Linked DNA regions of Methyloterricola oryzae. The protein of the gene in region 3 interacts with the protein of the main gene of each other region in a pairwise test. Links are inferred from orthologs where the notes say so. Each region holds a gene or a part of one and is shown on either strand. Other genes may lie near its edges.

What was found.
Region 1: the proteins of secA (region 3) and ybgC interact in binary tests that used the Escherichia coli proteins (3 or more experiments, as listed by UniProt). The link is inferred for Methyloterricola oryzae from one-to-one orthologs.
Region 2: the proteins of secA (region 3) and secB interact in binary tests that used the Escherichia coli proteins (3 or more experiments, as listed by UniProt). The link is inferred for Methyloterricola oryzae from one-to-one orthologs.
Region 4: the proteins of secA (region 3) and secG interact in binary tests that used the Escherichia coli proteins (3 or more experiments, as listed by UniProt). The link is inferred for Methyloterricola oryzae from one-to-one orthologs.

What each region holds. Positions count from the first base shown.
Region 1 is NZ_JYNS01000002.1:84,123-88,308, reverse strand. What follows is about bases 623-3,355. They hold ybgC (tol-pal system-associated acyl-CoA thioesterase), read right to left. Parts: upstream 2,336-3,355; coding sequence 1,910-2,335; downstream 623-1,909. Other genes in these bases: ruvB (Holliday junction branch migration DNA helicase RuvB), read right to left, coding at 2,338-3,355; tolQ (protein TolQ), read right to left, coding at 1,243-1,920; tolR (protein TolR), read right to left, coding at 806-1,246; tolA (cell envelope integrity protein TolA), read right to left, coding at 623-809. Also shown: more of tolA, read right to left, coding at 1-622; more of ruvB, read right to left, coding at 3,356-3,366; Holliday junction branch migration protein RuvA, read right to left, coding at 3,382-3,978; crossover junction endodeoxyribonuclease RuvC, read right to left, coding at 3,975-4,186.
Region 2 is NZ_JYNS01000001.1:164,884-169,158, reverse strand. What follows is about bases 383-3,204. They hold secB (protein-export chaperone SecB), read right to left. Parts: upstream 2,111-3,204; coding sequence 1,655-2,110; downstream 383-1,654. Other genes in these bases: EK23_RS00675 (ArsR/SmtB family transcription factor), read right to left, coding at 2,772-3,089; EK23_RS00680 (rhodanese-like domain-containing protein), read right to left, coding at 2,177-2,617; EK23_RS00690 (NAD(P)H-dependent glycerol-3-phosphate dehydrogenase), read right to left, coding at 619-1,626; cheD (chemoreceptor glutamine deamidase CheD), read left to right, coding at 383-558. Outside these bases: more of cheD, read left to right, coding at 1-382; EK23_RS00670 (murein hydrolase activator EnvC family protein), read left to right, coding at 3,541-4,275. UniProt on the Escherichia coli protein: One of the proteins required for the normal export of some preproteins out of the cell cytoplasm. It is a molecular chaperone that binds to a subset of precursor proteins, maintaining them in a translocation-competent state.
Region 3 is NZ_JYNS01000006.1:209,465-214,148, forward strand. Bases 832-4,062 are described here. They hold secA (preprotein translocase subunit SecA), read right to left. Parts: upstream 3,753-4,062; coding sequence 1,032-3,752; downstream 832-1,031. Other genes in these bases: argJ (bifunctional glutamate N-acetyltransferase/amino-acid acetyltransferase ArgJ), read right to left, coding at 832-1,015; EK23_RS21720 (DciA family protein), read left to right, coding at 3,911-4,062. Also shown: more of argJ, read right to left, coding at 1-831; more of EK23_RS21720, read left to right, coding at 4,063-4,330; lpxC (UDP-3-O-acyl-N-acetylglucosamine deacetylase), read right to left, coding at 4,455-4,684. UniProt on the Escherichia coli protein: Required for protein export, interacts with the SecYEG preprotein conducting channel.
Region 4 is NZ_JYNS01000018.1:65,050-69,399, reverse strand. The notes cover bases 510-3,406. They hold secG (preprotein translocase subunit SecG), read left to right. Parts: upstream 510-1,722; coding sequence 1,723-2,091; downstream 2,092-3,406. Other genes in these bases: tgt (tRNA guanosine(34) transglycosylase Tgt), read left to right, coding at 2,307-3,406; EK23_RS18190 (HDOD domain-containing protein), read right to left, coding at 576-1,412. In the rest of the region: bacterial ammonia monooxygenase, subunit AmoB, read left to right, coding at 1-73; EK23_RS18195 (hypothetical protein), read right to left, coding at 214-480; more of tgt, read left to right, coding at 3,407-3,419; preprotein translocase subunit YajC, read left to right, coding at 3,460-3,810; protein translocase subunit SecD, read left to right, coding at 3,870-4,350. UniProt on the Escherichia coli protein: Subunit of the protein translocation channel SecYEG. Overexpression of some hybrid proteins has been thought to jam the protein secretion apparatus resulting in cell death; while this may be true it also results in FtsH-mediated degradation of SecY.

The DNA.
Region 1 (4,186 bases), on a different replicon or contig from region 3:
GCTTCCAGCTCCGCAAGGCGTTTGGTTTCCGCGGCTCTTTTTTGCTCTGCCAGTTCGGCTTGCCGCTTCGCCTCGGCTTCGGCTTTGCGCCTCTCTGCCTGATCGGCCTGTCTTTTGGCCTCAGCCTCGGCCTTCTTCTGAGCCTCCTGTTCCAGGCTGCGTTTGGACTCGGCCTCTGCCTTCTTCTGGGCCTCCTGCTCCGCGCGGCGTTTGGACTCGGCTTCCGCCTTTTGTTGCGCACGACGCTGACCTTCTGCTTCTTCCCGGCGCTTTTCTTCGGCCACGCGGCGCTTATCCGCTTCCTGCTGCTCGGCGCGCTTGCGCGCTTCCTCCTCCGCGTGCTTGCGCGCGGCTTCCGCCGCCAAACGTTTATCTTCCGCCTGCTTGCGCTCTTCGGCTTCCGCCTTGCGCTCCACTTCCTCTTTCTTCTCCCTCTCTTCCGCCTTGCGCCGGGCATCCTCTTGCTTTCGGCGCTCCTCGGCGGCCTTTTCTTGCCGCTGGCGCCGCTGCCGCTCGGCTTCTTCAGCCTGAGCAAGCTGCTCCTGCACCGATTTTGCAGTCGATTCCTCAGCCTTCTCCCTTGGCGCTTCGGCCTCGGGCTCCTTGCTCTCGGGCCTGCCAAGCGCTTGCATCGCCGCCTGGATCTGCGCCTCGTCCATGATCACCGCCTCGATGATCTCTGGCTGCGGGGGGAGTTCCGGGGGCTTGACCGAATCGAAGTTGATGGCAAACAGCAGGAACAGAATGGCGTGCAGGATCAGCGAGAGCGCCAAAGGCCCCCGATTACCGCGCATCCGGGTTGCGATCATTCTGTGACGGGACTGGTCATCAAGCCTACGGTGGGAACGCCGGCCTGTTTGAGCCTTGCCATGACGGTCACGACGCGGCCGTAATCCACCGACTTGTCGCCGCGGATCAGCACGGGCCGGTTGGGCTTGTCCTGCAGCGCCGCCATCACCCGTCCGGGCAGTTCGTCGGTGTCGACCGCCACGTCATCCTGGGCGCCGGCATCCACGAACAACTGGCCTTCCGCATTGATGCTCACCACCACCGGCGGATCCTGAGCGGGGTCCACGGTCTTGGCTTCCGCTTGCGGAAGGTCCACGTCCACGCCGGTTTGCAACAAAGGCGCCGTGATCATGAAGATGATAAGCAGCACGAGGGAAACGTCGATGTAAGGAACGACGTTGATCTCCGCCATGGGCTTTCTGCGGCTCCCGCGGCCGCCGCCGGATTGCACGTTCATTTGGCGTGCGCCTGACGATGCAGCAGGCTCAGGAATTCCTCGGTGAAGGCCTCATAGCGATTGGCCAGACGCCCGATGTGGGTGGAAAAGCGGTTGTACGCCATGACCGCCGGAATGGCGGCGAACAAGCCCATGGCCGTGGCCACCAGAGCCTCGGAGATTCCCGGCGCCACCATCGCCAAGGTCGCCTGCTTGACGCTGCCCAGAGAGCGGAAGGAATTCATGATGCCCCAAACGGTGCCGAACAGGCCCACATAAGGGCTGGTCGAACCCACCGTGGCCAGGAAAGGCAGGCGCTCGTCGAGCCGGTCCAACTCGCGCGATAGCGCCACCCGCATGCCGCGCTGAGCGCCTTCCACCACCGCATCGGGAGTGATGCCCGGCTGCTGCCGCAATCGCGCGAACTCCTTGAAGCCCACCAGGAAAATGTTCTCCATGCCCTCGCTGTCATAGTCCTCGCTGGCCAGTTGACGATACAGATCGGCCAGGTCGATACCCGACCAGAAGCGTTCCTCGAACTCGTCCGAGGTCTGCTCGGCGCGCCGCAATTCCTTGAACTTTGAGAAGATATAGGTCCAGGAGACCACCGACGCCAGCATCAGCATGAACATCACGATCTGCACGACCGCGCTGGCTTCCTTGATCAGGGTGAATATCGACAGGTCAGAATTCATCTTTGATCCGTTGCAAAAGAAAATCGGGGATGGCGGTGGGCCGCAGCATGTCCGCGGTCAGACAGACGATGCGGATGCTCGCCTGGCACAAAAGGTCTCCGGCGGGTCCTTCCCGCCGAATCTCCTGGGTAAAGCTCAGGCTGGCGCGTTTCAACTCGGAAATTTCGGCGGTAACTTGGAGTTTGTCGTTGAAGCGGGCCGGTTTCAGGTACTCGGCCTGGACCGACCTCACCGCGAACAGCACGCCGTGTTCCGCTCGCAGCGTGTCCTGTTCGAACCCCATGGCCCGCAGCCGCTCGGTGCGCGCGCGCTCGAAGAATTTCAGGTAATTGGCGTAGTACACCACGCCACCGGCGTCGGTGTCCTCGTAATAGACGCGCACCGGCCAGAAAAAGCCTGTTTCCGCGGGTTCCATGTTCAGAACAAGTCTTCGTTGCGGGGTTCAGGCCGGGGCGGCTCCAGGCCGAAGTGCAAATAGGCGGTGCGTGTCGCGACCCGGCCCCGTGGCGTGCGCATGATGAAACCCTGCTGGATCAGATAAGGCTCGAGCACATCCTCGATGGTGCCGCGCTCCTCGCTGATGGCCGCCGCCAAATTGTCCAGGCCGACCGGGCCGCCGTCGAACATGTCGATCAAGGTGCGTAAAAACTTGCGGTCCAAGGGATCGAATCCAACCCGATCCACCTTCAGCATCTCCAGGGCCTGGGCCGCCAGATCACGCGTCACCGCGCCGTCCGCCTTGACCTCGGCGAAATCGCGCACGCGCCGCAGCAGGCGATTGGCAATGCGTGGCGTGCCCCGCGCGCGGCGGGCAATCTCACCCGCGCCTTCCGGACTCATGGCAACGCCGAGGAGGCTGGCCGAGCGGCTGACGATCTGGGTCAATTCCTCGACGGTGTAGAACTCCAGGCGATGGACGATGCCGAAGCGGTCGCGCAGGGGCGAAGTGAGCAGGCCGGCGCGAGTGGTCGCGCCCACCAGGGTGAACGGGGGGAGGTCCAGTTTGATGGAGCGCGCCGCCGGCCCCTCGCCGATCATGATATCGATCTGGTAGTCCTCCATGGCCGGATACAGGACTTCCTCCACGGCGGGGCTCAGCCGGTGGATCTCATCGATGAACAGAACGTCGCGCGGCTCCAGGTTGGTGAGTATGGCAGCCAGATCGCCGGCCTTTTCCATGACGGGCCCGGAGGTCTGGCGAATCTTCACACCCATCTCGTTGGCGATGATGTTGGCCAGGGTGGTCTTGCCCAGACCCGGCGGACCGAAGATCAGTACATGATCCAAGGCCTCCTGACGCGTGCGGGCCGCCTGGATGAAGATCCCCATCTGCTCGCGCATGGCCTTCTGGCCCACGTAGTCCTGCAGCAAGCGCGGCCGCACGGCGCGGTCGATGACGTCCTCAACGCCGCCGCGAGGACTCACCAGACGCTCTTCCTGTGACATGGAATCCATCATGGCCTACTTCGCCGCGCCTTGCAGGGCCTGGCGGATCAGGTCTTCGGCCGTGCGGCCCTCGCTCGGAAGCTTGCGCACCATGGCGCCCGCCTCCTGGGGCTTGAAGCCCAGCGCAACCAGTGCGCCGACCGCTTCCTGCACCGCCGACGCCTCGCCGGGCACGCCGATGCCACCAGGAACGGCCGGTGCGACTCCCAGGTCGGGCAAGCGGTCACGCATCTCGATGATGAGGCGCTCGGCGGTCTTCTTGCCGATCCCCGGCAGGCGCACCAGTACCGAAGTATCAGCCGCCTGGACGCAACGCTGGAACTCGTCCACGCTGATGCCCGAAAGGATCGCCAGAGCCAGCTTCGCGCCGACCCCGCTCACCCGGATCAGGCTGCGGAACAGGGCCCTTTCAGACTCGGAGAAGAAACCGAACAAGGTGTGCGCGTCTTCGCGCACCTGCAGATGGGTGTGCAGCATGACGGTCTCGCCGACCGCCGGCAGTTTGAAAAACGTGGACATGGGCGCGTCCAGCTCGTAGCCCACGCCCCCGACGTCGATCACCAGAGACGGCGCATGCTTGGAGGCCAGCGTCCCGCGCAGAAAGCCGATCACAGCCTGCCTCCCGCGGCGCTGCGGCCTGCGCCCTGAATGCGTCGCAAGGTTTGCTGCGTATGCAGGTGGCACAGGGCCACGCCCAAAGCATCCGCGGCGTCAGCCTGGAGAGCCCCCGACATGTTGAGCAGGATCCTGACCATGTGCTGGACCTGCACCTTGTCGGCACTGCCCTTGCCCACCAGCGCCTGCTTCACCTGACGCGCGG
Region 2 (4,275 bases), on a different replicon or contig from region 3:
GGAGCCTACACCGCGCGCATATTGCCGGGGGAGTTATACGTGACCCTGCATGACGAAGGCGTCACCACTACCTTGGGATCGTGCATTGCCGCCTGCATTCGCGACAAGAGCAGCGGCATAGGCGGCATGAATCACTTTATGCTTCCGACAGGCGGACCGGACAATTGGGGCGGTGGCAACGCCATTGCCAGCGCCGCAACGCGGTATGGCATTTACGCGATGGAGCAACTCATCAACCATATTCTGCGCAACGGCGGAAAGCGGCAGAATCTGGAGGTGAAACTATTCGGGGGTGGGCGCATCATTCCCAATATGTCGGATGTGGGGCTACGCAATATCGCCTTCGCGCGTGAGTTCCTGAGTGACGAAGGGCTCAAGGTGGTAGCGGAGGATGTGGGTGACATCTTTCCGCGCATGGTGGCTTATTTCCCTGCCTCGGGCCGGGTGAAGGTCAAGCGCCTGCGCTCCTTGCACAATAACGTGATTGCCAACCAGGAACGTTGCTACGTGGAGACCATCAAGGAAACCCCCGTGGCTGGGGATCTGGAACTCTTTTAGCCCCCAGTTCCGGAGCCGTTACTTCCCGTCTTGTCGCTTGTCCCGAGCCTGTTTCGGGGCTCAGGCCATGCCTTGAGCCATTTCCGGTTTAGGCTCCCGCAGCAGCAGGTTGTCCACCGCTTCGGCCGGTGTCATGCCCTCGTTCAGGATACGGTACACCTGTTCGGTGATCGGCATCTCGATGCCCTTCTCGCACGCGAGCTTGTAGATGATGGATGCCGCCGTGGCGCCTTCAATCTCCTGGCCGATTTGGGCTGTTACCTCTTCACGCGATAATCCTTGCCCGAGACCCAGCCCGAAACGCCGGTTGCGCGACTGATTGTCGGTGCAGGTCAACAACAGGTCACCGACGCCGGCCAAGCCCATCAAGGTCTCCATGCGGCCTCCCATGGCGAGCCCGAGCCTCAGCAACTCCGCCAAGCCACGCGTGATCAGGGCTGCCCTGGCGTTCGCCCCGAACCCCAACCCGTCCGCCATGCCGGCGGCGATGGCGAGCACGTTCTTGGTGGCGCCGCCCAGTTGCACACCCACAATGTCGCTGGTGGTGTAGGCGCGAAAGTACTTGTTATGCAGCAATGCCGCGGTTTTCGCCGCCATGTCGGTCTGACGGGAGGCGACTGTGATAGCGGTGGGCTTGCCGGCGGCAACTTCGCTGGCGAAGGTCGGTCCCGACAGCACTGCGGCCGGGCGGTCGGCACCCATGATATCCGTCACCACATCACTCAGCAGGCGCCCGCTGGTCTTTTCCAGGCCCTTGGTGGCCCAGGCCAGGCCGGCGCTATCAGGCATAGCGGGGTGCATGGCCATGAGGGTTGCGCGAAAGGCGTGGCTAGGCACCGAGACCAGCGCCAGTTCGCATTGTTCCACAGCCTCGCCCAGATCCGCGGTTACCTGCAGGGTTTCAGGAAACGGGGCCTCTGGAAGGTAGCGCTTGTTGCAGCGATCCCTGCCCAAGTTGGCGATGTGTTCCGGGTGGTGACCCCAAAGCAGCACCTGATGCCCGTTGCGTGCGATCAGTAAAGCAAGCGCCGTTCCCCAGGAGCCAGCGCCGATGACGGATATAGTCATGCCGATTGATTGGAAGCGAAGGGAAAGCTCAGTTGACGCTGGTGTTGCCGGCGGTTGCCTGCTGTTGCTGGACGTGCTGCATGTACAGCGCGTCGAAATTCACCGGCGCCAGCAGCATCGGGGGAAAGCCGCCCTTGATGACCAGGTCCGAGACGGCCTCGCGCGCATAGGGGAACAGGATGTTGGGGCAGAAACTGCCGATCATGGGCGAAAGTTCCTGTTCGTTGAAACCGGAAATGGTGAAGATGCCAGCTTGCGACACTTCCACCAGATAAGCGGTCTTTTCTTCCAGAGTTACCGTGACCGTTACTGTCAGGCTGACTTCATAGAGGTCCTCTTGCAGGCTCTGCACATTGCTGGCCAGGTTGAACTCGACCTTGGGTTCCCATTTCTGGGTGAATACGGCGGGTGAGTTGGGAGTCTCGAACGAAACGTCCTTGATGTACAGTTTCTGCAGCGCGAACTGCTTTTCCTCTTCAGCCATGATATATCCTCGGTGGTGGTGTTCTTTGAACGGGTTATGCGGGGCGAGCCTGTCGTCTGGAGCCTGTTACTTGCCCTTCTTCTTTACCATCGGCAATTTGGCGTCTTCCCAGGCCAGCATGCCGCCTTTCAAATCGTAGACCTCAGTAAAACCGGCCTGCGTCAGCTTTTTGCAGACATGAGCGGAGCGCGTGCCTTGCTGGCACGTCACGATGACCGGCGTATGCTTTCTTGGCTCCAGTTCATAAAGCTTGTCATCGACGCGCGCGAGCGGGATCGCCATCGCGCTTTCGATATGCCCCTTCGCAAATTCGTGGGGTTCCCGCACATCGATGACGATGGTGCGGTCATCGTTGAGCAGTGTGACGGCACCGGTGGGGGAGACCACCTTGTACTTTCGGGTGATGCTATCGAACAGATCCTGAACCAGGAGCAGGGTGACGACAAACAGTCCGCTGCTCAAGATCCAGTGATTGCTGATGAATTCTACAATGCGTTCGAAATCCATGCAGGTTGCCTATATCTAAACAAGTGAGAGGGGTAATGGGCTTTTGATCGGAGCGCCGATGGAGACCGGTTCGGAAGCTGCCGGCCTGCTGCCCCGGGCTTTATTCTAGGGCAGTGCCGCAAGCCGACCAGATTCGCTGCGTGGCATTCGAGCGCTATTCTCCGTGGGGGCAGAACATTTGCTTCAGTTGAAATATGAGCTGCAGCGTATTGGGATTTTCTATGTAGTAGTAGACCCGGTTCGCATCCTTGCGGCACGCCAAGATACCTTTGTCGCGCAATATGCCCAGGTGCTGAGAAATGTTGCTTTGCGTGGTCCCGACCTGATCCACGATATCCTGCACGCTGACCCGGTCGTTTCCCAGAGTGCACAGTATCTTCAGACGCAGCGGGTGCGACATGGCCTTGAGGTACTGGGCAGCCCGGGCAATCTCGGCATCATTGGAGATAATCTGTTCGTCTACTGTGCTCATGGCTGACTTGGGTTCCCCGGGTACCTTGGGCATGCGGCCTAAGGGCCTCTATCGAACCTGACACAGGCACGACGGGCGCGACAAAACAAGATAAACTATCTTGCACTTGGGGCCGTGAGCGGCAGGGTCGCCGCGTGACGATGACGTCTTATTAAGTAAGCCCGAGATTATACGTGTAACTCGCGCTGTCCTAAACCCATTGAGGAATCAATTTTTCCTGTGGGGTTTTGGCGGGGCGCCTGCTGCAGGAACCTAATGGCAGCCAGGGGCCTTCTTGACCGTTAGAGCCCGGTCTGATGCGCGCTCAGGTCGATCTTGTGCCGGCATCATCTCCACGTGCCCGGTTCGGCCAAACCCCGGACGATAGTTTATGGCTTTCCCCTCGCGACGAAGGACCAAGTGTGTTTGTCTGCTGCAATCTGGCTCGAAACCGCGTGCCAGGCTGTGGCCCATGAAACGGCGCACGAGCTGGGGCTTCGTGATGTTGGCTGTTTGTCTGGGACCGGTGGCAGCGGAAGAGGGGGGCGCGCCGAACGTGGACCTAGAGCAGGTGCGCGGCCGCATCCGGGAGATACAGGCGTCCTTGCAAGGTCTGGAGGATCAGCAGAGCAGCCTGTCGGGTCAACTGGCGGGCATCGAACGGCAGTATGGTGAGTTTGCCAAGGCCTTGCGCAAACTGGAACACGAGGTGCAGGAGGGGGCCCGGCGCCTGGCGTCTCTTGGCAAGCGCCAGGAGCAGTTGAGGGCGGACATTCGCCAGCAGAACCAGGCTCTTGCAGGGCAGTTGCGCTCGGCTTATGCTGCTGGAAGGCAAGATTGGCTCAAATTGGCGCTGAACCAGGAAGAGTCGGCCCGCGCCAGTCGGATGCTGGCCTATTATGGATATCTGAACCGAGCCCGGTTTTCCCTCATTCAATCCCTGGACACGGATCTTTCCCAACTGACCCAGGTCGAGGCAGACCTAGTCGCGGCGCGCGGCCGTCTCGAATCCACTCGCAGCGAGATGGCGCAGCAGCAGCAGCGCTTGAGCGAGGCCCGCAAGGAGCGGCAGACGGTGCTTGCGAAGTTGACGCTGGAGGCGAAGGACAAGAGTGACGAGCTTAAGTCGCTGCAGGAGGATGAGCATCGCCTTGAGGGCCTGATCGGTAGACTGCAGGCAGAGATGCCGGCGTTTCCCCAACGGGAT
Region 3 (4,684 bases):
CTCGGTCGATATCCAGATCATCGCAGCCGGAGCGTCCCACCGCTGCCAGGATTCGGCCCCAGTTGGGATCGCTGGCGAAGAAAGCGGTCTTGACCAGGGGCGAATGGGCCACGGTCTTGGCCACCTGCCGCGCCTCGGCTTCGCTGCGGGCCTGCTGCACCTGGATGCGAATCAGCTTCGTGGCGCCTTCGCCATCGCGCACGATGGCTTCGGCCAAGGCATCGCACACGGATTGCACCGCCTGCGCGAAGGCCGGGTAATGCGGGCTGTCGGCGGCAATCGCGGGGGCCTGCGAATGCCCGCTGGCCATCAGCACGCAGGCGTCATTGGTGGAGGTATCACCGTCCACGGTCACGCAGTTGAAGGATCGGTCCGCCGCATCGGCCAGAAGGTTCTGCAGGGTCGCCTGATCCACCCGCGCATCGGTGCCGATGTAGGCGAGCATGGTGGCCATATTGGGCTGGATCATGCCGGCGCCTTTGGCGATGCCCACCACGTGGACCGCTTGGCCATCCAGCATCAGCAGGCAACCGGCGATCTTGGGCCGCGTGTCTGTGGTCATGATGGTGCGCGCCGCCCGTTCCCAGCCGGATTCCGTGAGTGCGTCCAGGGCGGCAGGCAGGGCGCTGGCGATCTTGTCCACCGGCAGATACTCGCCGATGACTCCCGTGGAGAACGGCAGCACCTGCCGCGGCAATCCACCCGTCCTTTCCGCCACCAGACGGCAGGTCTCGCGCGCATCGGCCAAGCCACGGCTGCCCGTGCCGGCATTGGCATTCCCGGAATTGACCAGCAGCCAGCGGGGCTGGGTGGACAAATGTTCGCGCGCCACGGTCACCGGCGCGGCGCAGAAGGCATTGCGGGTGAACACCGCTGCACAAGTGGAGCCCGGCGCCATCTCCACCAGCAGCACGTCGTCCCGGTCGTTGCGCTTGATACCCGCACCGGCGGAGCCGAGCCGGATACCTTGAACCGACAGCGGCCCGTTGTAGTCGGGTGGCGAGGGCGAGGTCATCGTCGCGCGCCCTTCCTTAGGCCAGTTTACCGTGGCACTGCTTGTATTTCTTGCCGGAACCGCAGGGGCAGGGGTCGTTGCGGCCGACCTTCTGCGACTCGCGCACGAAGGGCCTGTGGGCCTGATCGGACGCCGCCTCATCCGGCAATTCGCTTTCGGTGTCTTCCGCCAGCACGCTGGCAGCCTCGGCGTGGTGGTACTGCATTTCCACCTGAGGGCGGTTCTGCTCCTCCATCACCTTGATCTCTTCTTCGGTGTGCACCTGCACCTTGGAAACGATGCCGATCACCTCGTGCTTCACGCTGTCCAACATGGTGGTGAACATCTCGAAGGCTTCACGCTTGTATTCCTGCTTCGGGTCCTTCTGGGCGTAGCCGCGCAGGTGGATGCCCTGGCGCAGGTGGTCCATGGCCGCCAAGTGCTCCTTCCAGGCATTGTCCAGCACCTGCAGCATCACCGACTTCTCGAAATGGCGCATCACCGGCAGGCCGATAGCCTCGGCCTTGTGGTCGTAGACCTTGTCCACCTCGTCGCAGATCATGTCCTTGAGCTTTTCCTCATGCAGGAAGTGGTCGGCCTCCAGCCATTCCTCCACCGGCACGCGCACGCCCAGATCCTTCTCCAACGCCTCCTCCAGACCCTTGACGTCCCACTGCTCCTCCATGGTCTGAGGCGGGATGTACTGCTCGAACATCTGCGCCACCACGTCGTGGCGGATGGCAGCAATGGTGTCGCCGATGTCTTCCGCCGCCATCAGGTCGTCGCGCTGGTGGTAGATCACACGGCGCTGGTCATTGGCCACGTTGTCATATTCGAGCAACTGCTTGCGGATGTCGAAGTTGCGCGCTTCCACCTTGCGCTGGGCATTTTCGATGGCCTTGGTGACCCAGGGGTGCTCGATGGCCTCGCCTTCCTTCATCCCCAAGCGCTGCATGATGGCGGCCACGCGATCGGATGCGAAAATGCGCATGAGGCTGTCCTGCAGGGACAGGTAGAAGCGCGTGGAGCCCGGATCGCCCTGGCGGCCGGAACGTCCGCGCAGCTGATTGTCGATGCGGCGGGATTCGTGGCGCTCGGAACCGATGACGTGCAGGCCGCCAGCCGCCACCACCTCCTCGTGGCGCTTCTGCCATTCGGCGCGCGCCTGCGAAATTTCCGCCGGCTCGGTGAGGTTGCGCCGGGCAATCTCCTCGTCCAGATTGCCGCCGAGCACGATGTCGGTGCCGCGACCCGCCATGTTGGTGGCGATGGTGACGGCGCGTGGACGGCCGGCCTCGGCCACGATATGGGCTTCCTGCTCGTGGTGCTTGGCGTTGAGCACTTGATGCTCGACACCCGCCTTCGTAAGGTGGGAGGACAGGTATTCGGAGTTTTCGATGGAGGTGGTGCCAACCAGAACCGGCTGGCCCCGATTTACGCAATCCTGGATGTCTTCCAGGATAGCGTCGTACTTCTCCTTGACCGTCAGGTAGACCAGGTCGCCCATGTCCTTGCGGACCATGGGCCGGTTGGTGGGAATCACCACGACCTCGAGACCGTAAATCTGCTGGAACTCGAAGGCTTCGGTGTCGGCGGTGCCGGTCATGCCGGACAGCTTGTCGTAGAGACGGAAGTAGTTCTGGAAGGTGATGGAGGCGAGGGTCTGGTTTTCGTTCTGCACCGTAACCCCTTCCTTGGCCTCGACCGCCTGGTGCAGCCCCTCCGACCAGCGCCGGCCCGGCATGGCACGGCCGGTGAATTCGTCGACGATGATGATCTGGTCGTCGCGCACGATGTAGTCCACATCCTTCTGGAACAGCACATGGGCCCGCAGGGACGCATTCACATAATGCATCAGGCGGATGTTGACCGCATCGTAGAGGCTATCGCCTGCCTTGATCAGTCCCTTTTCCTCCAGCATCTGCTCGATGAATTCATGACCCGCCTCCGTCAGATAGACCTGGCGTGCCTTCTCGTCCATGCTGTAATGTCCGGGACCGTCCTCCTTCTCCTGCTTGGAGAGGCGCGGCATGAGCTTGTCGATCTGATGATAGAGGTCGCTGCGGTCTTCGGTGGGACCGGAAATGATCAGCGGGGTGCGCGCCTCGTCGATCAGAATGGAGTCGACCTCGTCCACGATGGCGAAATGGCGTTCGCGCTGAACCCGCTGGTCCGGCGAGAACGCCATGTTGTCACGCAGATAATCGAAGCCGAATTCGTTGTTGGTGCCGTAGGTGATGTCGGCGGCGTAAGCCTGGCGACGCTCTTCGTTGTCCAGACCGCTGACGATTACGCCGGTGCTAAGGCCGAGGAACCCGTAGAGCCGACCCATCCATTCCGCGTCACGGCGGGCCAGGTAATCGTTTACCGTCACCACGTGCACGCCCTTGCCGGGCAGCGCGTTCAGGTAAGCTGCCAGGGTGGCGACCAGGGTCTTGCCCTCGCCGGTTTTCATTTCGGCGATCTTCCCGTCGTTCAGGATCATGCCGCCGATGAGCTGCACATCGAAATGGCGCATGTTCATCACGCGCTTGGAGGCCTCACGCACCGTGGCGAAGGCCTCCGGCAGCAGGGTCTCGAGCTTCTCACCCTGATCGAGGCGGTCGCGGAACTCCTGGGTCTTGGCCCTCAGGGCTTCATCCGACAGGCGTTCAATGTCCGGCTCCAGCGCATTAATCTTCCGAACGATTTTTTTCTTCTTCTTGACGATTCGGTCGTTGCGACTGCCGAACAGGGATTTGGCCAGCTTGCCTAGCATCTTGTTTTAATTCCAGATGGTCAAAATAATCTGACGATGATAACCTAAAACCAAAGCGCTTGGATAATGCTCGTCTGCTTCGCGGTGTCGTTGACGCACCCCCTTGCCTCGTGGATCGATCTGCTTTGCCCAGCTTTCGTCTCCTTCCCCGCGACCTTGTGAGCGCGCCTCTGGCGCCCGTCCTGGAGCGCTTGCGCCTGCACGCGCTGGTGTTACGCGAGGTAAAGGATTCTCTACCGCCGCACTTGGCGGAACATTGCCGGGACTGCGTGGTGGCCGCGAACCAGCGCTTGGTCGTCTACGCGGACAGTCCGACCTGGTCTTTTCAGTTGCGCTTTCACGCCCCTGCGACTCTGGAACGGATGGCCACCGCGGGCAGGACATTCAGGGCACTGGAGTTCCGCGCCCTGGCCAAGGCGGCGAGTGTCACACAGCGTGATGGGGGACCCAGGGTTTCTCTGGCTACGGCGGAGTTGGTGAAGACGAGCGGAAGCGGGATGGAATCGCGCGAGCTATCGGCAGCCCTGGAGCGGCTGGGGAAAACCATGGCGGAGAAAGCGAAAGGACATGTGCCGTAAGGAGTAAGCGCGCAAGGTGCCGTTGCAGACACGAGTGCACCCATCAGGGAAAACCGGCGTCTTTCCTGAACGTCGGAACCGGGGCGGCGAGGGGGGCGCCGCCCCGGACCGGCTTACGCTCCGCTCAGCGAGTGGCGGCGCGGGCGGGACGCATATAGGAAATCGGCAGTCCCTCCTCTTCCTTGAAGGTAACCGACTCCCAGGCATCCTTGCGCTTGAGCAGTTCCCGCAGCAGGCTGTTGTTCAGACCATGGCCCGACTTGTGACCGACGAAGGATCCGATCAGGCTATGGCCGAGCAGATAGAGGTCGCCGATGGCATCCAGGATCTTGTGCTTGACGAACTCGTCCGCGT
Region 4 (4,350 bases), on a different replicon or contig from region 3:
GTTCTTCTTCGACGCAGCTGGCACCCGTCAGATCGTACAGGTCGACGCTCCGCTGATCCCGTCCTTCATGTAAGGCGGGTTGAGCCGCCGCCGCAAGAGCGGCGGCTCAAGAAGCAATTGGCCTAATGGTCAAAAGCCCCTGGTGGATTTTCCATCAGGGGCTTTTTTAATTGGCTTCACGGACGCCGCAAACTGCGGTAATTCACCGAGGTATTACTTAGCCTTGGCTGGCTTTACCTCAATGGTGGTAGCTGACATCGTGTATTCCACGGTGGCCTTGCCCCCCTTCTGCAGATCGCCTTTCACGGTGGTATTGCCGGCCTTGGCTATTTCCCATTTTTCCTTGCCTTTCTGAATTACGATAGCGCTGTCCGTTATGTCCAAGATCGGACCCGTCACTTGGTAGGTCTTGCCTGCCATTACTGGAAAGGATACAGCCAGAGCCGCCAGCACGGACGAGGCGAGTAGGGTTGCTTTCATCGCAGAAACTCCTTGTAGATCCATAATGAAGGAAATCTGACGATACGGCTTTGCCGACCCATGGGCAAGTTATTCCTGATTATCGCCCCACGACCTTACAGTTCCTTACTGAACCGAGCTACGGTGTCGGCACGCAGCGGGGGCCAGGCGGAAGCTTCAACGAGGAGGTGCGAAAGGGCCGCTTGCCCCATGCGCTCCCAATTGAAATTCGGCTGACACAAAAATTCGGCGTTGACATCTTCCGCCAACACGGTGATGGCGATCAGATTACCGATTTCACGATCCGTGAAAGCGGTGAATGCGTCGGGGCTGTGGTGGTTCTCGATGGCCCTGACAATGTTTTCAGGCAAATACCAATAGCGCGCAAATACACTACCAACGCGCGCGTGGTCGGTGTTGTAGCATTGGTATTCCAAGTCGGCGAGGCTGAAATCGGAAGACTCGATACTTTGCCGAAACACCTGGAGGTAGTCGGACTGCTGCTGCATCAACAACAAGATGCCGCTATCATGAAAAAGGCCCATAAGAAAGGAAAGATCCCCGTCGAGGCCCAATTCCCCGGCTAGCATGAGCGCAAATGTCGCATTGCGCGCAGTATCTTCCCAAAAGCCTTCCATGCCAGGCATAGGTTTGAAGCTGCGGGAGAGTGACAGCGCCCTTACCATATGCAGGGTCTTACGGATGCCAACCATGACGATGGCTTCTTCCACGGAGGTGACTTTACGGCTGAGGCCGTAAAACGGCGAGTTCACCATCTTTAGCAACGAGGACGCCAGGGTTACGTCGCCACTTATGAGGAGCGCGATCGCTTTCAGATCGGGTTCCGCTTTTGACATTTCGGCCATGATTGGCGCAATCAAATGCGGCTGCGGCGGGAAAACGATGCCGCGCAATGCAAAATCCAAGGCCGGATCTTTAGCCTGGTGAGTCATTGTGTAATAGGAACTGCTGCCGATGTTATTGCAAGCATAGCAGCAAGGGACACAGCCCGTAGGGAAGGCAGGCGGACACAGAATGAAGAGTCTTTATTCAATGCCGGCGGCAGAGTAAACTATCAGGCTAAATCAACATTGTGCGGGTTCAGGCGAGCGGGTCTCTCGAATGTCTGTTGGCTGCCACGTAGCGATGTCAACCGGATTTGCGATGATTGGAAACTTGCCGATCGTCGATGTGCGCGGCCATTGGGTAGCGCGGTCTACTCATGAATAACGGCCGCATGGTATTTCATTTTTTAGGTGGTATATGTATCAAGCTTTGACAGTGCTTCACGTTCTGATCGCACTTGGGATCATCGGTCTGGTCATGCTGCAACAAGGGCGCGGCGCGGATGCCGGGGCCGGTTTTGGCGGCGGGGCATCCAATACGGTTTTCGGTGCCCGCGGGTCGGCTTCTTTTCTCTCGCGAACCACCGCCATTCTAGCCGCTGTCTTTTTTACCTCGAGTCTTCTGCTTGCTTACGTTGGAGACAATCAGGATAATAAGGCGGATGACCTGATGGAAGCTCCTGCGTCGAGCGCGGCACCACAGGATTTGCCGCCGGCAGCGCCTGCGGCCAACAAAGCCCAAGAATTGCCAGAGCAAAAGAGCGACGTTCCTCAGGCTCCGCAATAAACAGGACGCTTTCGATTATTCGAGCCGATGTGGTGAAATTGGTAGACACGCCATCTTGAGGGGGTGGTGACGAAAGTCGTGTCGGTTCAAATCCGACCATCGGCACCAATTGGCGATAGCGAGAACCACGCATCGCATCCATCGCGGCCCGCGCACCGAGTGTGACGGGCCGTTTTCCGTTCCAAGCCAAATCTCAATCCAGTTACTGTTCCGTTATGGAGTTCTTCCTGCACCATGTGGACGGCCGCGCCCGGCGTGGTGAATTGCGCTTTGCGCGGGGAGTTGTGGCAACCCCTGCATTTATGCCGGTCGGCACCTATGGCACCGTCAAGGCCATGACGGCGGAGGAACTGGAGTCGCTCGGCGCGGAAATCATCCTCGGTAATACATTTCACCTCATGTTGCGACCGGGCACCGAGGTAATCCGCGCGCATGGCGACCTGCACGATTTCATGCACTGGAGTCGGCCTATTTTGACGGATTCGGGTGGTTTCCAGGTCTTCAGCCTGGGCGCGATGCGCAAGATCACGGAAGCCGGGGTCCGTTTCCGGTCCCCGGTCGATGGCAGCCTTGTTTTCATGGGCCCCGAGGAATCAATGGCGGTTCAGCGGGCCTTGGGTTCCGATGTTGTCATGATCTTTGACGAATGCACCCCGTATCCTGCGACACATGAGGAAGCAAAAACCTCCATGGAGCTTTCGCTTAGGTGGGCCGAGCGCAGCAAGCATGCTCATGGAGACAATCCAGCGGCACTGTTTGGCATCGTCCAAGGCGGCGTCTATGAGGATCTGCGTGAGACATCCGCGGAGTCCCTGCAGCAGATTGGATTTGACGGGTACGCGATCGGTGGGCTGTCGGTGGGCGAACCCAAGGACGATCGCCAGCGGGTGTTGAGGGCTCTGGTTCCGCAGCTGCCCGCTGACAGGCCGCGCTATCTCATGGGGGTGGGAACTCCCGAAGATATCGTGGAGGCCGTTTGCTGTGGTATCGACATGTTCGACTGCGTGATGCCCACCCGCAATGCGCGCAATGGACACCTTTTTACTCAAAACGGCGATATCCGCATTCGTAACAGCCAATATCAGAACGATACCCGGCCCCTGGATGAAGCCTGCAGTTGCTATACCTGCCGGCATTACAGCCGCGCCTACCTGAAACACCTGGATAAGTGTCGCGAAATGTTGGGGGCCCGGCTCAACACGATACATAACTTGTATTACTACCAGCAGTTGATGCATGGCCTCAGGGAGGCTATCGCGGGTGGCGAGCTGGACACGTTCGTCACGCGCTTTTACAGCCAGCGCAGCAAATCCACTGGGATTGTGTAATAATGCCCGGCTTTAAGTGAACCAGAATGAGAATGTGCTCATGAGCTTTTTTATCTCCGATGCTTACGCGCAGGCCGCGCCTGCGGCACAGGATCCGGGTCTTGCTGGCCTGATCTTTCCAATCGCCATTCTGACGGTGTTCTTTTTCCTGTTCGTTTGGCCACAACACAAACGTGGACGTGAACACAAGAAATTAGTTGCCTCAATTTCCAAAGGAAACGAGGTGGTTACGAACGGCGGCGTTCTGGGCAAGGTTGTTGATCTCGATGACAACTTCGTGCAGTTGGAAGTGAGCGAGAACGTGTTCATCCACGTTCAGCGCCACGCGATCGCGTCCTTGATGCCCAAGGGCACTTACAAGACCAAGAAAAAGGTAGAAAAGGCGGCCTAGGCAGTCCCCTCCACCGTCGCGCAAACACGATACGAATTCCGTAGCACAGGCAGTCAACAATGCGAAACCGCTATCCCGTTTGGAAAAACCTGCTTATCCTGGCCATTCTGGCCTTGGCGGTGATTTATTCCTCTCCCAATCTGTTCGGCGAGGATCCTTCGGTTCAGCTATCGCCGAATCGGACCGTCAAACTGGAGCAGGCCACCGTGGTGCAGGTCGAGAAGTTGCTTGCCGATGCCGGGGTTAAGCCAAAGTCCATCGAACTGACGAACGATAGGCTCCTAGTCCGTTTCAGCGACACGGACGGACAGCTGAAGGCGGAAGACGTGCTGAAAGGTGCGATGGGTAACAATTACACGATCGCGCTCAATCTCGCGCCGGCGACCCCTGCCTGGCTAAGAGCCATCAATGCCCAGCCCATGTACCTGGGTCTGGACTTGCGCGGCGGTGTCCACTTTCTGCTTCAGGTGGACATGGATGCGGCTGTCAAGCAGGCTGAGGAGCGCTACGCTGAGGACATCCGCGCAGTCTTGAGAGAGA